Regions from separate parts of the Bradyrhizobium sp. BR 1432 genome, predicted to be linked through region 2. Evidence: predicted binding sites of a transcription regulator. Region 2 holds the regulator's gene; each other region holds the start of a gene.
The links. Region 2 encodes LexA, which represses DNA repair genes until DNA is damaged. Its sites were predicted from a motif close to TGTTCNNNNTGTGTTCNG; they were not measured.

Region 1 (6,121 bases), 3.3 Mb from region 2:
CGGCGGTCGTCGTGCTCGCTCTGGCGGAGCAGCACGGCGCAGCGCGATTTCAGCTTCTGCGCGAAAGTGGTGACGGCGCGTCCGGCGCTGGCGACGTTCTCGCCATGGGTCTCGGCCGCCTTGGTCGCGGCATCGATCTCGGCCGCGCTCTCGCCGACCGAGACGATGAATTCCGACGCGCTTGTCGCATTGCCGGAGACTTCGCTGGTGGTGGCGTTCTGCTCGGCGACCGCGCCGTTGACGGTCGCGAACACCGGGCGGATCGCCTCGATCGCCTGCGAGATGCGATGCACCGCATCCGCGGAGCCGGCGGCGTCGCGCTGGAGCGCGTCGATCTTCCGGGTGATCTCTTCGGTCGCGCTCTGAGTCTGCACCGCGAGGGCCTTGACCTCGGTGGCGACGACCGCGAAGCCCTTGCCCGCAGCGCCGGCACGGGCGGCTTCGATGGTCGAGTTGAGCGCGAGCAGCGTCGTCTGCCGCGCGATCTGCGCGATCAGATTGACGACATTGCCGATGGCGGCGGAGGATTCGCGCAAGCGGTCGACGTTGGCGCGGGCTTCCTGCGCCGCGGCGCTGGCCTCGTCGGCGAGCTTGCCGGCCTCGCGGACCTGTGCCCCGATTCCCAGCGCGGACTGCGTGAACTTGTCGGCGGCATGGGCGAAGGTGGAGGCGGTCGATTGCGCCGCGTTGGTGCGGCCGGTCAGGGCGTCGGTGCGGTCGCGAATGGCGGCAAGGGTTGCGGCGGTCGCCTCGGCGCCGCCGGCCACCGAATTGGCGGCGCGCTCGAGCTGGCGGATCATGGCGCCCAGCTCGAGTTCCAGCAATTCCAGGATCTCCCTGGCGGAATCGCCGTCCGTGGCGGGGGCGGGCTCGAAATTGGCCACCGGCTGCGGGGCTGCCGCGGGCGCAGCCATCTCCGGCAGACGCTTCCGAAATAGTCCGAACGCCATCACGTCTCTCTTGTCGGGGAACGGGCGGACGCTATTTTCGCAGGCCGAAATGAAATCAGGGTTAACGATGCCCGACCTCTAGGCACGGACCATTACGGTGGCTACCTCTACAGTGCTACCTTAAAGTACCAGAGCCCTTTGATTCCGGCGGGTTGGCGGCCTATAACGCCGCGCTTCCCACCCCATCGGCGAACGATTCCAAAGACCATTCAAGAGACCACGCATGGCCGGACATTCCCAATTCAAGAACATCATGCACCGCAAGGGGCGGCAGGATGCCCAGAAGTCGAAGCTGTTCGGCAAGCTGGCGCGGGAAATCACCGTCGCGGCCAAGCTCGGCACCCCTGACCCCGCCATGAACCCGCGCCTGCGCGCCGCCGTGATCGCCGCGCGCCAGGAGAACATGCCGAAGGACAATATCGAGCGCGCCATCAAGAAGGCGCTCGGCAGCGATGGCGAGAACTATGACGAAATCCGCTACGAGGGCTACGGCCCCGGTGGCGTCGCCGTCATCGTCGAGGCGCTGACTGACAACCGCAACCGCGCCGCTTCCGACATCCGCTCCTTCTTCACCAAGTCCGGCGGCAATCTCGGCGAAACCGGCTCGGTCTCGTTCATGTTCGACCGCACCGGAATCATCGAGTACGACCGCAGCGTCGCCTCCGACGACGCCGTGCTGGACGCCGCGATCGAGGCCGGCGCCGACGACGTGATCTCGAGCGAGAGCGGCCACGAGATCTACGCCTCGACCGAAGGCTACCGCGACGTCGCCAAGGCGCTGGAAGCCAAGTTCGGCGAGCCGCGCAAGGCAGCGCTGATCTGGAAGCCGCAGAACACGGTCGCGGTCGACGATGAGACCGGCGAGAAGCTCTTGAAGCTGATGGACCTGCTGAACGAGCACGACGACGTCCAGAACGTCTACGCCAATTTCGAGGTGTCGGACGCGCTGATGGCGAAGATGGGCGGGTAGGGGCCGTTCGTCTGCCCCGTGCTCCGCTGTCGTCGCCCGGCTTGACCGGGCGCCCAGTATTCCAGAGACGTTCGAAGGATACGGAGAAGCTGCGGCGTACTGGATACCCCGCTTTCGCGGGGTATGACGACGGAATGCAGGGCGGGCCACCTTCCGACCATCACCACACCCCACTTCCCCTGTTACTTCCGTTCTGTTTCTGTTTCGCTTCCAGCAGCCAGCCGCTATCACTGGCGCATGACTGCGCTTCCGATTCGTGGCCCCGTTCGCATCATCGGCATCGACCCCGGCCTGCGCCGCACCGGTTGGGGCGTGATCGAGGCTGAAGGCAATCGCCTGATTTATGTCGCCTGCGGTTCGGTGGAACCGCCGGACGATTTGTCGCTGTCGAGCCGTCTGCTCGCGATTCATGAGGGGCTCGCTTCCGTTCTGTCCGATCACAAGCCGATGGAGGCCGCGGTCGAGCAGACTTTTGTGAATAAGGACGGCGTTGCGACGCTGAAGCTCGGCCAGGCCCGCGGCGTTGCCATGCTGGCGCCCGCGATGTTCGGCATCAGTGTCGCCGAATATGCGCCGAACCAGGTCAAGAAGACGGTGGTCGGCGCCGGTCACGCCGACAAGCAACAGATCGCGATGATGCTGAAGATTTTGCTGCCCAAAGCCGAGCCGCCGTCAGCGGACGCCGCCGACGCACTCGCCATCGCCATCACCCACGCCCATCACCGCCAGAGCACCGCGCTCAGGCTGAAAGTGGTGGGGATATGATCGGCAAGCTCAAGGGCCTGATCGATTCCTACGGCGAGGATTTCGTCATCCTCGACGTCGGCGGCGTAGGCTATCAGGTGCATTGCTCGTCGCGCACGCTGCAGCATCTGCCGTCGCCGGGCGAAGCGGCCGTGCTGTCGATCGAGACCTATGTCCGCGAAGATCAGATCAAACTGTTCGGCTTCCGCACCGACCAGGAGCGCGAATGGTTTCGCCTGCTTCAGACCGTGCAGGGCGTCGGCGCCAAGGTCTCGCTGGCTGTGCTCGGCACGCTGGCGCCAGCCGACCTCGCCAATGCCATTGCGCTGCGCGATAAGGCCGCCGTATCCCGCACGCCGGGCGTTGGCCCCAAGGTCGCCGAGCGCATCGTCACCGAGTTGAAGGACAAGGCGCCGGCCTTTGCCAATGTCGATCCAGCCGTCGTGCATCTCGCCGGCGCCGTCGACGACCAGCGCGCGCCGCGCCCCGTGGCGGATGCGATCTCGGCGCTGGTCAATCTCGGCTACGGCCAGCCGCAGGCGGCTGCGGCGATTGCGTCCGCGTCGCGCAGTGCCGGTGAAGGCGCTGAGACGGCGCAGCTCATTCGCCTCGGCCTGAAGGAGCTCGCGAAGTGAGCGCGTCAATGGTTAGTCTCGTAGGGTGGGCAAAGCGCAGCGTGCCCACCACCTTTGGAGCGATTGGAAACATGGTGGGCACGGCGCGAAGGGCGCCTTTGCCCACCCTACGATCTGATGGAGTTCGCTGAGTGAGCGACCCCAAGGCCAACCGCATGGTCTCGCCCGAGCGCCGCAGCGATGATGTCGGCGACACCGCGCTGCGGCCGCAGTCGCTGTCCGACTTCGTCGGCCAGCAGCAGGCGCGCAAGAATCTCTCGATCTTCATTGAAGCGGCGCGCAAGCGCGGCGAGGCGCTGGATCACGTGCTGTTCGTCGGGCCGCCCGGCCTCGGCAAGACCACGCTGGCGCAGATCGTGGCCAAGGAGCTCGGCGTCGGCTTTCGCGCCACGTCGGGTCCCGTGATCGCCAAGGCCGGCGATCTCGCTGCGCTGCTCACCAATCTCGAAGAGCGCGACGTGCTCTTCATCGACGAGATTCATCGTCTGAGCCCCGCGGTGGAGGAAGTGCTCTATCCCGCGATGGAGGACTTTCAGCTCGACCTCATCATCGGCGAAGGGCCCGCGGCGCGCTCGGTGAAGATCGAGCTGTCGAAATTCACGCTCGTCGGCGCCACCACGCGCGCGGGCCTGCTGACGAATCCGCTGCGCGACCGCTTCGGCATTCCGGTCCGGCTCAATTTCTACACCATTGAAGAACTCGAGAGCATCGTCAGCCGCGGCGCGCGCGTGCTCAATGTCGGCATGAGCGCGGACGGCGCCAACGAGATCGCGCGCCGCGCCCGCGGCACGCCGCGTATCGCAGGGCGGCTGCTCCGCCGGGTGCGCGATTTCGCTTCGGCCGCCGATGCCGACAAGATCGACCGCAAGATTGCCGACCACGCGCTCAGCGCGCTCGAAGTCGACGCCGCGGGCCTCGATGCCATGGATCGCCGCTATCTCACGACCATCGCGCTTAACTATGGCGGCGGGCCGGTCGGTGTCGAGACCATGGCCGCCGCATTGTCCGAGCCGCGCGACGCGATCGAGGACATCATCGAGCCCTATCTGATCCAGTGCGGCTATCTCCAGCGCACGCCGCGCGGCCGTCTGCTCACCTCGCACGCCTTCCGCCATCTCGGTCTCGCCGAGCCCTCGCGCGATGCGGCACAATTTGGCCTGTTCGGCACCGACCAGTCCGAAGACGACTGATTGCCTGAGACGGTGAACCCTCCGGTTCAATCCCATCACTAATCCGAACGCGCGGCGAACGGCATCGCCGCTCACGCACACGGATTGGAGTGGGAAGAAATGGAGCCGACGAACGACACCGGATTGCTCGAGGTCATCGCGGCCGCGCCGCGATCAGGTCGAGCTCATCCTGGAGATCTTGAAGATCGAAGCCAATCCGGTGCTGCTATCCCTGCTGGCCGTGGGGTCCCCTCGAAGACGTGATCAGCGCGGGGACGATCGGCCGCATCGAGCGTGAGGCGCGTGTCAATGAACGTTTTCGCGATCTGCTCGGCGGCGTCTGGTACTACCGCGCGCCCGGCGATGTGAGGACGCGGCTGGATGCGCTGATTGGCGAGAGCCGCTGGTAATTTCTGTGCAGGCGTTTGCACCAGGATGCAGACGGTCTGCATGAACGCACCCCAATTCCGCTTCAATCGGGTCGCATCGAGAAGCAGCATCACCATCGAGCGTCCATGATCACTCGCCGCCATCTCATCCGTTCCATTGGCGCCCTGTCCGCCCTCGGCGCCTCGACTGCGGCCTATGGTGTCGGCGTCGAGCCGATGCTGCGGCTCCGCGTTACCCGCTACCATCCGATGCCGCGGCAGTGGCCGGCGGATCTTCCGCTGAAGATCGCTGTCATCGCCGACATCCATGCCTGCGATCCCTGGATGCCGCTGGACCGGATCGAGGCCGTCGTCGACCGCACCAACGCGCTGAAGGCTGATATCATCGTGCTGCTCGGCGACTATGTCGCCGGCCTGCACCAGGTCACGCGTATCATCCCGTCGAGCGAATGGGCCAGAGTGCTGGCCGGCCTCAAGGCGCCGCTCGGCGTCCACGCCGTCATGGGCAACCACGATTATTGGGACGACAAGACCGTGCAGCGGGCCGGACTTGGCCCGACCATCGCGCATCGCGCACTGGAAGCCGCCGGCATCCCCGTCTACGAGAACGATGTCGTGCGCCTCACCAAGGACGGCCGACCGTTCTGGCTCGCCGGTCTCGGCGATCAGCTCGCCTTCCTGCCGGCGCGACGCTTTCGCAGCATGGTGCATTTCGGTGCCGACGATCTCAACGCAACGCTCGCCAAGGTCACGGACGACGCGCCAATCATCCTGCTCGCGCATGAACCCAACATCGCGCCGCGTGTGCCCGCGCGCGTCGCGCTGCAACTGTCCGGCCACACCCATGGCGGCCAGGTCCGCCTGCTCGGCTGGTCGCCGGCGGTTCCGGCGCAGCATGGCATCCGGCTCGCCTATGGCCATGTCCGGCTGAAATGCGACGTCATCATCTCCGGCGGCCTCGGTTGCAGCATCATGCCGCTCCGCGTCGGCGTGCCGCCTGAGATCGTCGAGGTGACGCTGGGGCGAACCGCACCGGTTGTGTCCTAAAGCGTTTTCGAGCGAAGTGGACACCGGTTCGCGTCAAGAAAACGCGACAAACAAAAAAACCACCACGCTTGCGCGACCGCCTGTTTTTGCGCAAAACGGGCGGGTTACAGAGAAGCGAAGAGGCTCGCGACGTGACAGCTCATCTCGACGGCGAGATCCGCGACGGCCGCCACCACATGCAGGTCCGTGTCTATTACGAGGACACGGATTTTTCGGG
Region 2 (6,121 bases):
TCCTTCGCCGCGACGCTCGGGCTGGTCGCGCTGGTGCAGATCGGCATGCCGAACCTGTTTGCCTCGCCGGACCATTCGGCGACCGCGCGCATCGCGCTATGGGGCGGCCGCGAGATCGCGATGCTGTTCCTGGCCTCGCTGATCGCGGGGCTTGCGACCACGCCCTACGCCGCCTTCCACTTCCACCGCGTCACGCCGTACGGTGTGCTCGCCAATCTCGGCGCGATGCCGGTGGTTTCGGCACTGGTGATGCCGGCGGGCCTGCTCGGACTGCTCGCGGCTCCCTTCGGGCTCGACGGCGTGTTCTGGTGGCTGATGGGGATCGGGAACGACTGGATGGTCGCGGTATCGCGCTGGGTGGCGGCACTGCCGGGCGCAATCGGCCGCATCCCCGCCTTCGGCATCGCGCCGCTGATCGCGGCAAGCCTCGGGATCATCGTGATGGGCCTGTTGCGCACACCCTTGCGCTGGTCTGGTGCGCTGATGTTGTTGGCTTCCATTGCCTGGGGGCTGTCGGTGCGGCAGCCCGACATCCTGATTGCCGGAGACGGCGCGAGCGTCGCGGTGCGCGGCCGGGACGGGCACCTGCATGTCATCCGGGCGAGCAAGGACGGCTTTCTGCTTAGGGAGTGGTTAGCTGCCGACGCCGATCCGCGCGACGCCGGGAGTAGCTCGCTGGCCGATGGCGTGTCGTGTGACGAGGCGGGCTGCGTGACGCCGCTCGACGACGGGCGGCTGGTTGCGCTTTCCTTGCGGATCGACGCGCTGGCTGATGATTGCAGCCGCGCCGCGCTGGTGGTGACGCGGCGGCCCGCGCCGCCGGATTGTGCGGCGATGGTGGTCGATCGGCAGCGTCTCACCAGTCAAGGCGCGCTGGCGTTGACGCAGCGTGGTGACGGTTTTGCAGTTCAAGCTGTGAGAGCGAGAGGCACAAGCCGCCCTTGGCTCCCGGCCGGCGCCGGCGAGGGTGATTTCGACGGGAGCCTTGCGCCGAAGGCGGCTACGGCCCGCAACCGGGACGCGACTCCGGCGGAGACCGACTTGCAGGCCGACGATTAAGGCCAGACGATTAAGAACAAATGCGAGGACTTGGTCCGGGTCCAACCGGACTTTCGCAGAACATAAATCATACCATCTCGCCGGCCTCGGCCGGCGATGGCATTTTCAATCCTGGCCCGACCTGGTGGCCAGGGACGGCTCAGCCGATCGGCAGACGCGTGATCGTCGGCCGGCTGTCGGCATCGATCTGCGGCTTGTGCTCGCGCTCGCCGACCGGCTGCGTCACCGGCAGTTGCAGCACGGTTGCGCGCTGGCCTTCGACGAGCTGCGTCACCAGCACGTATTTGCCGTCGGGGAATTCGATCGCGTCATGATGGCGATCGGGAACGTGCGGATCGATCTTGCCGAACTTGCCGACGCGGGAGTTGATCGTGCGCGTCCAGATCCAACGATTGTCGTAACGGACGTTGTCGGCGAAGGCGAGCTCCGTTCCCGGCAGCAGGCAGACGGCCACGGTCGGGTCGGCCGCGGAAGCAAAACCGCGCGTCGAGGTGCCGCGGAACGTTGTCGACACGATCGTCTCGCCGACTTCGGCGGGGCGCGATGCAACGGCATGCAGACTGTAGTCACACATCGGGTGCTCCTATTCGAAGATAGCAACCCGCGCCTCTTTCGGAGGCGCAAGCCTCTATCAGAGTGGAAGCACGTAACGTTCTGCTTGGTTGTGGGCGAATCTGCGGCTGGCGTCAGCAGGATGCGATCACATTATCTTTCCCGAATCCGATAGGAACAAAGTTCGCTTTAGTGCATTTGGCGGATGCGAGCGTCAGCGGCCTGCGGGCGCCGACCATCGGAATATGGCCAACTCGGCTGTGGTTGTCGCGCGACGGCATTTCGGGCGCTACGCAATTGCTCGGTCGTTGTTGCGTGCGCCGACTTGCGGGGATGGTGCTGCGATTGTGCTGCGAATGCTTGCGCTGCCGATGCAGCGATCAGCATACTGGCGAACGCGCTCAAAACGATCTTGCGCATCGTTGTCTCCTCGATCTCTTGAGCCGCAAAGCGATGAGTGCTTCGGGCGGCATGTCGAGGACATAGCGCTGGGAGAGGGGCCAGATAATCTGCCCAAGATCAGAAAGACTATCCAGCTGGAGCGGACAATCCGTCCGCTCCAATCGGAATCATTGATATCGAATGACCGCTGGGTCGTCTCAGTACTTGCGGTACAGCCCGATCAGCTTGCCCTGAATCTTCACCCGGTTCGGCGGCAGGATGCGCACCTCGTAGGCGGCGTTGGCGGGTTCGAGCGCGATCGAGGCGCCGCGGCGGCGGAAGCGCTTGAGCGTCGCTTCCTCGTCGTCGATCAGCGCCACCACGATGTCGCCGGTATCGGCGCTCTCGTTGCGCTGGATCAGCGCCATGTCGCCGTCGAGGATGCCGGCCTCGACCATCGAATCGCCGCGCACTTCGAGCGCATAGTGTTCGCCCGAGCCGAGCATGTCGGGCGGCACGCTGATGGTGTGACTGCGGGTCTGCAACGCTTCGATCGGCGTACCGGCTGCGATGCGACCCATCACGGGCACCGCAACGGGACGCTCGCCCTCGTCGGCGGGCGGACTGGAGCTCGCGCGCACCTTGCCGAGATTGCCCTCGATGACGCTTGGCGTGAAGCCGCGGCGGTTGCCGGCGGCGGCCTGGAGCTCAGGCAGCTTGATCACCTCGATGGCGCGAGCGCGGTTGGGCAGGCGGCGGATGAAGCCGCGCTCCTCCAGCGCGGTGATCAGGCGATGGATGCCCGATTTCGAGCGCAGGTCGAGCGCATCCTTCATCTCGTCGAAGGAGGGCGGCACGCCGCTTTCCTTCAGACGTTCGCTGATGAACCGCAGAAGCTCGTATTGTTTGCGCGTTAACATCTCGACCAAAGTCCCCCGGTCGATGTCGTTCGATTCCGAGACGCTGAATTGGAGCGGCGAACCGCTACATCCTCGAAACAAATCATGAACGGACACTATATGTTCGATATGTGTTCCGCAACTGCTTAATTTACCGTGAACGCGACAAAGTTCGCGGAACACGTGTGGTGGTGCGCTCAGACGGGCAGGCGCAGCACCTCGCAAGGCGAGCCGGCTCCGGCTTTCGGCGCGAACGGTGCGCGCACGAGAAGTGCCTGCGCCGCAGCGAGATTCGCAAGCAGCGAGGAATCCTGGTGATTGACGGGAACGGCCACCAGCGTGCCGTCGTCGCGCTGTTCCAGACGTGCGCGAAGATAATCCGCGCGCATATCGTTTGCGCCCACATCGCGGCCGAGCACGGCGCGCTCATGGCGGTGATGAATCACGGATCGACCCGACACCGCACGAATCAGCGGGACCATGAACAGGAAGGCGCACACATAGGACGAGACGGGATTACCCGGCAGGCCGATCACGCGCATCGCGCCGAGCCGTCCATGCATCATCGGCTTGCCCGGGCGCATCGCAATCTTCCAGAACGCCATCGAGATACCTTCGTCCCTCAGCGCCTGCTGGACAAGATCGTGGTCGCCGACCGATGCACCGCCGGTCGTGACCAGGATGTCGGCGCCGCTCTCGCGGGCGCGGCGGATGCCGGCGGTGGTGGCCTCCAGCGTGTCGGCGGCAATGCCGAGGTCGATGGTGTCAGCCCCCTCGCTGCGGGCGAGCGCGTGCAGGGCATAGCCGTTGGAATAGACGATCTGGCCGCGGCCGGGCGTGGTGCCCGGCATCACCAGTTCGTTGCCGGTGGCGAGGATCGCGACCTTCGGACGGCGGCAGACGGCAAGCTGGGGGTAATTCATGGCGGCGGCGAGCGCGAGGTCGCGCTCGGTGAGGCGGGTTCCCTTGCGCAGGAGCACGGCGCCTTCGGAGAAGTCGACGCCTGCGGGGCGGATGTGCCGGCCGGGAATCGCGGCTTCCTTGATCGTGATGCGCTTGCCGTCCGCGACCGTATCCTCCTGGATCACGACGGCGTCGGCACCGTTGGGAACGACGCCGCCGGTGAAGATCCGCACGGCTTCGCCGGCGCCGACCGTTCCCGCGAACGGACGCCCCGCGGCTACCTCGCCAATCACCGTCAGCTGGGAATCGATCGCCCCCGCGTCGGCCGCGCGCACGGCATAACCATCCATCGCGGACATTGCTTCAGGCGGCTGCGTGCGCAGCGCCGCCACGTCGCGGGCGAGCACACGGTGGAAGGCTGCGTCGAGAGCAACCATTTCCTCGGCCAGAGGCTCCGCGCCGGCAAGCACGGCGGCAAGCGCATCGGAAACCGGCATGAGAGCCACGGCGAAAACTCCTGCTCGCGGACGAATTGGCAGGAAGCCTTCTAGCCGAGCGCGAGCGCAGAGGCAAAAGAGCAGCCGAGCGGGATGATCATCCCGACGACGCATTCATAGGCAACGAAGGCGACGTCAGGCCCGGCGCGACATGATCTCCAGGACGAGGCAGATTGGTACCAGGGTGGCCATGGCTAGGACGAGAATGACCAGAGCCACGGCCAGCATCGCGATCAACTCTGCGTCTGTTCGCCCGAACTGACGCCAGGCGTCACGTCCGGAGCTTTGGGGCCCTGATCCTTATCCGGCAGCGGATCGGCCTGTGATTTCAGGTCGGCGGCCTTGCTGATGAGCTTGGCGGAGAGGCGCGAATCCGAGGTGGTTCTGGCGAATTCGAGCAGCAGAGAAGCTTGCTTTGTGAGGTAGGCTTTGCCCAGCACGAGAATAGTCCGATGTAGAAGTCCCAACGGATTCGATAGAGTCCGGAGGAAGTATTTCCGTTCCCGGAACTTTGTACAAAAATGCACAAAGTGATTTGGTTCCGCATCCCAAGCAGATTTGGTCCTCGGAACCCAACCAGATCCGGCCGGGGGCGGCAGTCAAATTCCCAACGCTCGCAAGGCGTTGCCGACATCGCCGGGCGATGTGACATGCACCGCGGTCAATCCGCGCGCCCGCGCCCCTTCGACGTTCTCGGCAAGGTCGTCGAAGAACACGATTCGGCTGGCCGGCACGCCGATCGCCCTCACGACATGGTCGAACGCCTCCGCATCCGGTTTGCGCAGGCCGATGCTGGACGACAAATAGAGCTCGCGGAAATGCCCGAGCACGCCGGCATATTCCTTCGAGAAATAGTCGACATGCGGCCGGTTGGTGTTGGAGAAGACATAGAGCGGCATCTGCTTTGCAGCGCGCGGCAAGAGCTCGGCGATGTCAGGCATCTCGCCGGCGAAGATCGCGTTCCATCCCTCCAGAAACTGCGCATCGGAAATGCCGATCCCGAGCGATGAACGCAGCGATTGGAAATAGTCCTCGTCGCTGATCTTGCCGACCTCGTGCAGCCGGTAGGCCTCGTCACGCACATAGCGCGCGACGATGGCCTCGGGCTGGCAGCCGGCATGTCCCGCCCAGCAGGCGATCGCCTTGGAGAAGTCGATGTCGAGCACCACGCGTCCGAGATCGAACAGGAGCGCATCGGCGCTGCCGGGAGAGAGCGAGGTCATCGTGTCCTTTCACTTCAGTATCGATAGGGGTCGTGGTCGAACAGCGGGAACGCGCTGAATACGCTCGGCGCATTCGTTGCGGTCGCCTGATGCAGGCAGGACTTGTCGACCTCGGCGAACGAGGTGGCACCCAAGAGGCCGAGGCAGCGCAGCACTTCATCCTCCAGCAGTTCCAGCATTCGCATCACGCCGGCTTCGCCGGCCGCCGCCAGCGCCCAGCATTGCAGCCGGCCAATGCCGACGATGTCGGCGCCCGCCGCGATCGCCTTGACGATGTCGGTGCCGCGGCAGAAGCCGCCATCGACCATGATCTTGGCGCGACCCTTCACGGCCTCGACGATTTCAGGCAGCACATGCATGGCGCCGCGGCCATGATCGAGCTGACGGCCGCCATGGTTGGAGACGTAGATCCACTCGACACCATGATCGATCGCGATCTGTGCGTCCTCGGCGGTGGCAATGCCCTTCAGGATCAGCGGGATCCTGAATTTGTCCTTGATCATCTTCACGGTCCGCCATTCCAGACCCTTCTGGTAGTCACCGCCGGTCGCGCGCAGGCGGCTTTCGCGAACGTAGCGCTTGGCGATGTCACGTTCGCGACGGCTGT
Region 3 (6,121 bases), 1.8 Mb from region 2:
CCCACGGTGATGACGATGCGCTTCCAGCCGATCATGGTGCCGAGGCCGAGCGCGATGGCGACCGCGATCTTCACCCAGTTCGGGATGAACTTCGTGGCGGCATCGAGCGAGCCCTTGTAGGTGTTGAGCACCGCGATCTCATCCTTGTTGAGATCGTTCGCCTTGTCCTTCATCAGGAAACGGATCGCTTCCGACGTCAGGTACATGTCGTTGCGGGTGTTGCCGACGGCTTCGGCGGGTACCTTGCTCAGCGTGCCGTATCGGGCAACCTGATCGCCGACGTCCTTCACCAGCACGGCGAGCGAGGGATAGGTACCGTCGTTGAGCTCGTGCAGGGCGATGTACTGCGTCACCGCCGGACGAGGATCGCCGATGATGCTGTGGCCCGCGCCTTTGGCCGAGATCACCTTGGAGGCGGCCTCGGAGGTCTTCTGGAACTGGGCGACCTGGGATTCCGGCAGCGCGCGGTTGAGAGCGTAAGCCGTCGGCACGGTGCCGATCAGGATCAGCATGATCAGGCCCATGCCCTTTTGGCCGTCGTTCGAGCCGTGCGCGAAGCTGACGCCGGTGCAGGTTGCGATCAGCAGGCCGCGGATCCACAGCGGCGGCGCCTTGTTGCCTTCGGGCGCGGCATAAAGCGCCGGGTTGCGCACGATGAACTTGAGCAGCAGCAACAGCACGGCGGCGCAGATGAATCCGAACAGCGGCGACAACAGCAGCGCGTAGCCGATCTCGGTCGCCTTGCTCCAATCCACGCCCGAGGTGCCGTCGCGGCCGCGCATGACGGCGTTGGCGACGCCGACGCCGATGATCGAGCCGATCAGCGTGTGCGAGGAGGAGGCCGGCAGGCCGAAGAACCAGGTGCCGAGATTCCACAGGATCGCGGCGATCAGAAGCGCGAACACCATGGCGAAGCCGGCGCTGGAGCCGACCTGGAGGATCAGCTCGACCGGCAGCAGCGAGACGATGCCGAACGCGACCGCGCCGGAGGACAAGAGCACGCCGAGGAAGTTGAAGAAGCCCGACCACATCACCGCGACTTCGGCTGGCAGCGAATGGGTATAGATCACGGTCGCCACCGCATTGGCGGTGTCGTGGAAGCCGTTGACGAATTCGAAGCCGAGCGCGATCAGGAGCGCGACGAACAGGAGGATGTAGGGCAGGTAGGTCGTCACCCGCGTGCCGGTCGCGTTGATGTCGACATAGATGCTGTAAGCGACGAACAGCAGGCCGGCGGCGAGGATGCCGAAGAACAGGATCAACGTCAGCGGATTGAAGCCCTTGTCGAGATTTGGCCGCGAGGCCGGCTGGACGGGCGCGGGATCTGTTACCGCGCGGTCAAATGCAACATCGGTCATGTCTGGACGCCCCTTAACTTTCAAGTAAGGGTATTGTCCGCGATGGATTTGAAGGCCGGATGACAACTAAGGCGTGAAGGCCGTTTTTGCTGCCAGTATTAGGCAGCCCGTGCAGCCTTCTTCTGCAAGCCGGCCGCGATCTTCAAATCGTCGACAAAGCGCTGATATTCCAGCACCTTGGTTTCCGGATCGGGCAGCCGCAGCAGATAAGACGGATGCACCGTCACCAAAGCCTTGCGCCCGTCGGGTAGGTCGATCAGCCGGCCTCGGTTTTTGCCAATGGGCGTGATCTTGCCGAACACGCTTTGCGCGGCAGTGGCGCCCATCGCCACGATGAGATCGGGTTGGATTGCCGAAACTTCCCGCTCATACCATTGCCGGCACGCCCGGATCTCCGGCGTATTCGGCTTCTGGTGCAGGCGGACCTTTCCGCGTGGCACGAATTTGAAGTGTTTGACCGCGTTGGTGACATAGACCTTCTTGCGATCGACGCCGGCCTCCTCCAGTGCGCGGTCGAGCATCTGGCCGGCCGGGCCGACGAAGGGATGGCCGGCAAGGTCTTCCTTGTCGCCGGGCTGCTCGCCGACCAGCATGATGTTGGCGGACTTCGGGCCTTCGCCGAACACGGTCTGGGTTGCATCCTTGTAGAGATGACAGGCGCGGCAATGCGCGGCCTCCTTACGGAGCGCGTCGAGATCATCGGCAGCTAGCTTGCGTTTCATCGGAGCCTCCGGCCGCGGGGTGATCCACCCGCCGGTCCAGCGTTCGGCATCGGCGAGCAGCGGTTCAAGTATCGAGGCTTTCGACAGGTTCCTGTGACTCTTCTTCGGCGCTTCCGGCGTGATCGGGTGGTCTGGAAAGTGGCGGCGCCAGGTTTCCTCCAACCGGTTGGGGGCGGGCATCTCCGTCTGGCTGATGCCCGGGGTGAATGAGATCGCGTGGCCATCCCAATGGGCGCAAATGTCGGGCGTGAGGATCGACCAGGGCATGTCGGCGTAACGGCGCGCGAAGAAGGGGGCGGTGAATTCGACGATGTGATGCTCCGGCACGAACCAGGCCGCGTAATGTGCGTTGTGCTCGCGTCCGATCTCGCGGAAGCGAATGACATCGCGCATCCGCTGCATGTCGCGATGCACGCTGACGGCCATCGCTGTCGCCTGCGCGACGTCCGGATCGGCTCTGGTCTCGAGCAGATCGTGGTCGGTCCGCAACCGCCACAGCAGGCGATAGAGCAGTGCAAAGCGTTCACCGTCGCGGTGCAGGGCCGCGATGCGGGCGAGCTCGATGAAATTGGCCGGCACGCTGAAGGTGCCGTCGGTTTCGATCGGCGGAAGGCCTGGCGCTTCGCATAGACCGGCCGGCACCGCCTCTTTCGCGCGGCCCTGCACGCTCCAGGTCACGTCGGCCGGCGCGATCTGATGCAGTGCGAGCGCGCGGGCGGTTTTGCGCCAGCTCTCGAAATCGGTCTGGCTGTCGAGAGTGATGAGGTACATGGCACTTGAATCCTCTTGATTCTGCTCATGAATCCGACTGAGCGCCAATTCGATTGACTCGCGGGGCGCTGTTAGCTTTATATTAGAACATATCATGAACAAATGAGCCAGCCGTTGGTTCTTCTTTTGAGGACCACGGCATCAATCTCTGAAGGAGCGGCGAGCATGAGCGGCGCACGCATCAGCGCGCTTGCGACCTTGCGCAGCCAAATCGAGCGCATCGAGACGGCGGAGGTCGTGCATCATCGCGATCGCGTCGCGCTCGGCCACAGCGAGGCGGATACCGCGCTGAAGGGCGGGCTCGCGCGCGCGGCGATCCATGAGGTGTTTTGCGAGGGCCGGCAGGGGACGGCCGCGACGGGCTTCGTCATGGGGCTTGCGGGCCGCGTGACGGCACGCAAACCGCTGCTGTGGGTGCGGCAGGATTTTTCGGAGCTCGAAACCGGCGCGCTGTCGATGAGCGGGCTCGCCGAACTCGGCCTCGACCCGCGCCGCGTGGTGATGGTGCGCGCCGTCGATGTCGAGAGCGCACTACGCACCTCAGCCGACGCGCTCGCCTGCGATGCGCTGGGGGCCGTGGTGCTCGAGCTCTGGGGCGAGATCAGGCAGTTCGATCTCGTGGCGAGCCGCAAGCTGACGCTGGCCGCGCAATCTTCCGGCGTCACCGGGCTCTTGCTGCGCATGGCCGCGCAACCGATGCCCTCGACCGCGGAAACACGATGGATGCTGCGCGCGGCGCATTCACCGCCGGGCCCGATGTGGAGTGCCTGGGGGGCGCCGCGCTTCGATGCCGAGCTCTTGCGCAATCGTCATGGCCCATGTGGCCGGTGGATCATGGAATGGAAATGTGATGAGTGCCAGTTCAGTGAGCCGTCGACGTGTCCTCAGCCTGTGGCTGCCGCGCCTGCCAATCGACCGGATTCAGCGGTTCTTTGGCAACGTCGGACTGCATAAGAGCAATGATCCAAGCATCGTCGTCATCAAGGACAACAATGCGCTGGTGATCCATGCGCTGGACGAGGCCGCCGAGCGCCTCGGCCTGTATATCGGTCAGCCGCTGGCGAATGCGCGGGCGATGTGTCCGGACCTGCGTGTGTTCGACGCCGATGTCGTGGCCGATGCGAAGACGCTCAGCGATGTCGCGGACTGGTGCGACCGCTTCACGCCGCTGGTGGCGCTCGATCCGCCGCACGGGCTGTTCCTCGACATCACCGGCTGCGCGCATCTGTTTGGTGGTGAGGCCGCGTTGTTGCGGACGTTGGTCCGCGCATTGGCCCGGCAGGGGTTTGCCGTCAGCGCGGCGATCGCCGGCACCTCGGTCTGCGCGCGCACGCTGACGCGGCAGGCCACGGGCACCATCGTGGCCGATGGCGAGGAGGCGGAGGCGATCAGCCGGTTGCCGATATCCGCGCTCGGCGCAGGCGAGATCATCACCACCGGCCTGCGCCGCGCGGGGCTGAAGACCATCGGCGATGTCGCCTCGCGCACGCCGAGCGAGATCACGGCGCGGTTCGGCGCGCGGTTCTCCACGCTGCTGGCGCATGCGCTGGGGCAGGGCGATGCGCCGATCAACCCGCGCAAGCCGCTGCCCGACTACATCGTGGAAAAGCGCTTTGCCGAGCCGATCGCGACCGACACAATGATCGCGATGACGCTGTCGCGGCTCGCCGACACGTTGATCGCGTCCATGGAGAAGCAGGGCAAGGGCGCGCGGCGCCTGGAGGCTGCCTTTTTCCGCACCGACGGCGTGGTGCGCGCGATCACGGTCGAGACCGGGCGTCCTGTGACGCGAAGCGCGGTCATCGACCGGTTGTTTCGCGAGCGCCTCGACGCACTCGCTGATCCGCTCGATCCCGGCTTCGGCTTCGACATGGTGCGGCTGTCGGCGAGCCGCACCGAGATCGTGGTGCAGGAGCAGCGCGATCTCGACGCTCATGTCCACGACAATGACGAGCTCGCCGCACTGATCGACCGCATTGCCGCGCGCATCGGCGGCAAGCGTGTCGTCGTGCACCTGCCGCAGGATACCCATATCCCTGAATGCGCGGTGCTGGCCGCGCCGGCGCAGCATCATCTCGCCGCTGCCATGCAGGCCGAATGGCCGGCACGTGCCGAGAGCGAGCCGCCGCTGCGCCCCTTGCGGCTGTTCGACAAGCCGGAGCCGATCAAGGTGCCGTTCGCGACCGTGCCGGACGGTCCGCCACATCAGTTCACCTGGCGCCGCGCGCTACATGCGGTGGTGCGGGTGGAGGGACCCGAGCGCATCGCCATGGAATGGTGGCGGCAGGACGGCAAGCAGCTCACGCGAGATTATTTCCGCATCGAGGATGCCGAAGGCCTGCGCTTCTGGATCTTTCGCGACGGTCTTTATGAGGGGGAGTGCTTCGATGACGACGGCAAGCCCGTTCCTCCCAGCTGGTATGTGCACGGTCTCTTCGCATGAACACGCCTGCCTATGCCGAGATTGGCATCACCACCAATTTTTCCTTCCTGCGCGGCGGCTCGGATCCGCGCGCCTATGTGCATCAGGCCAGCATCCTCGGCATCCCCGCGATCGGCATCGCCGATCATAACACGCTCGCCGGCGTGGTGCGCGCCTACAAGGAGCTCGACAATGCCGAGGTGCTGCACAAGCCGAAGCTCCTGATCGGCGCGCGCATCGTCTTCGTCGACGGCACGCCGGATATTCTGGTCTATCCGCGCGACCGCGCGGCCTATGGCCGGCTGTGCCAGCTTCTCACCAAAGGTAAGCGCGGCGACGACATCACGCGGATCGAGAAGGGGGAATGCCGTCTCACCTTCGCCGATCTCCTCGCGTTTTCGCAAGGTCAGCTCCTGGTCCCGACGCTGCCGCATCGTTTCGAATCCGCGCAGGCGCTGGATGTTCTTGCAAAACTCAAGGACAGCCGCGCCGAGGGCGTGTGGCTGGCGGCGAGCCTGATCTATCGTGGCGATGACCGGCGCCGGCTGGCGCGGCTCGATGATCTCGCGGCAGAAGCACGAGTGCCGCTGCTCGCGACCAACGAGGTGCTCTATCATCATCCGGCGCGTCGTCCCTTGCAGGACGTGCTGACCTGCATCCGGGAAAAGACCACGATCGAGTCGGTCGGACGGAAGCTGGAAGCCAATGCCGAGCGGTTCTTGAAGGCGCCCAGGGAGATGTCGCGGCTGTTCCGCGATTTCCCCGAGGCGATCACGGAGACCATGCGCTTTGCAGACGCAATCGACTTCTCGCTCGATCAGCTCAAATACCAATATCCGGACGAGCCG

Region 1: ruvC (crossover junction endodeoxyribonuclease RuvC) is a predicted target of LexA. The motif match lies at 2,110-2,127, and genes of this name have one in related genera.
Region 3: ACSKB8_RS39320 (ImuA family protein) is a predicted target of LexA. The motif match lies at 2,935-2,952, and genes of this name have one in related genera.

What each region holds. Positions count from the first base shown of each region.
Region 1 is NZ_JBPUGF010000003.1:2,947,219-2,953,339, forward strand. Features, by position in the region: gene ACSKB8_RS14010 (methyl-accepting chemotaxis protein) at 1-950, opposite strand, end outside; gene ACSKB8_RS14015 (YebC/PmpR family DNA-binding transcriptional regulator) at 1,174-1,920, shown strand; gene ruvC (crossover junction endodeoxyribonuclease RuvC) at 2,158-2,685, shown strand; gene ruvA (Holliday junction branch migration protein RuvA) at 2,682-3,299, shown strand; gene ruvB (Holliday junction branch migration DNA helicase RuvB) at 3,455-4,489, shown strand; gene ACSKB8_RS14035 (DUF6869 domain-containing protein) at 4,729-4,878, shown strand; gene ACSKB8_RS14040 (metallophosphoesterase) at 4,984-5,904, shown strand; gene ybgC (tol-pal system-associated acyl-CoA thioesterase) at 6,036-6,121, shown strand, end outside.
Region 2 is NZ_JBPUGF010000003.1:6,288,872-6,294,992, forward strand. Features, by position in the region: gene ACSKB8_RS30500 (ComEC/Rec2 family competence protein) at 1-1,059, shown strand, start outside; gene ACSKB8_RS30505 (hypothetical protein) at 1,199-1,633, opposite strand; gene ACSKB8_RS30510 (hypothetical protein) at 1,801-2,031, opposite strand; gene lexA (transcriptional repressor LexA) at 2,211-2,912, opposite strand; gene ACSKB8_RS30520 (molybdopterin molybdotransferase MoeA) at 3,089-4,300, opposite strand; gene ACSKB8_RS30525 (hypothetical protein) at 4,525-4,731, opposite strand; gene ACSKB8_RS30530 (HAD family hydrolase) at 4,891-5,514, opposite strand; gene ACSKB8_RS30535 (alpha-hydroxy acid oxidase) at 5,529-6,121, opposite strand, start outside.
Region 3 is NZ_JBPUGF010000003.1:8,113,729-8,119,849, reverse strand. Features, by position in the region: gene ACSKB8_RS39330 (inorganic phosphate transporter) at 1-1,358, opposite strand, end outside; gene ACSKB8_RS39325 (UdgX family uracil-DNA binding protein) at 1,457-2,851, opposite strand; gene ACSKB8_RS39320 (ImuA family protein) at 3,017-3,805, shown strand; gene ACSKB8_RS39315 (Y-family DNA polymerase) at 3,702-5,294, shown strand; gene ACSKB8_RS39310 (PHP domain-containing protein) at 5,291-6,121, shown strand, end outside.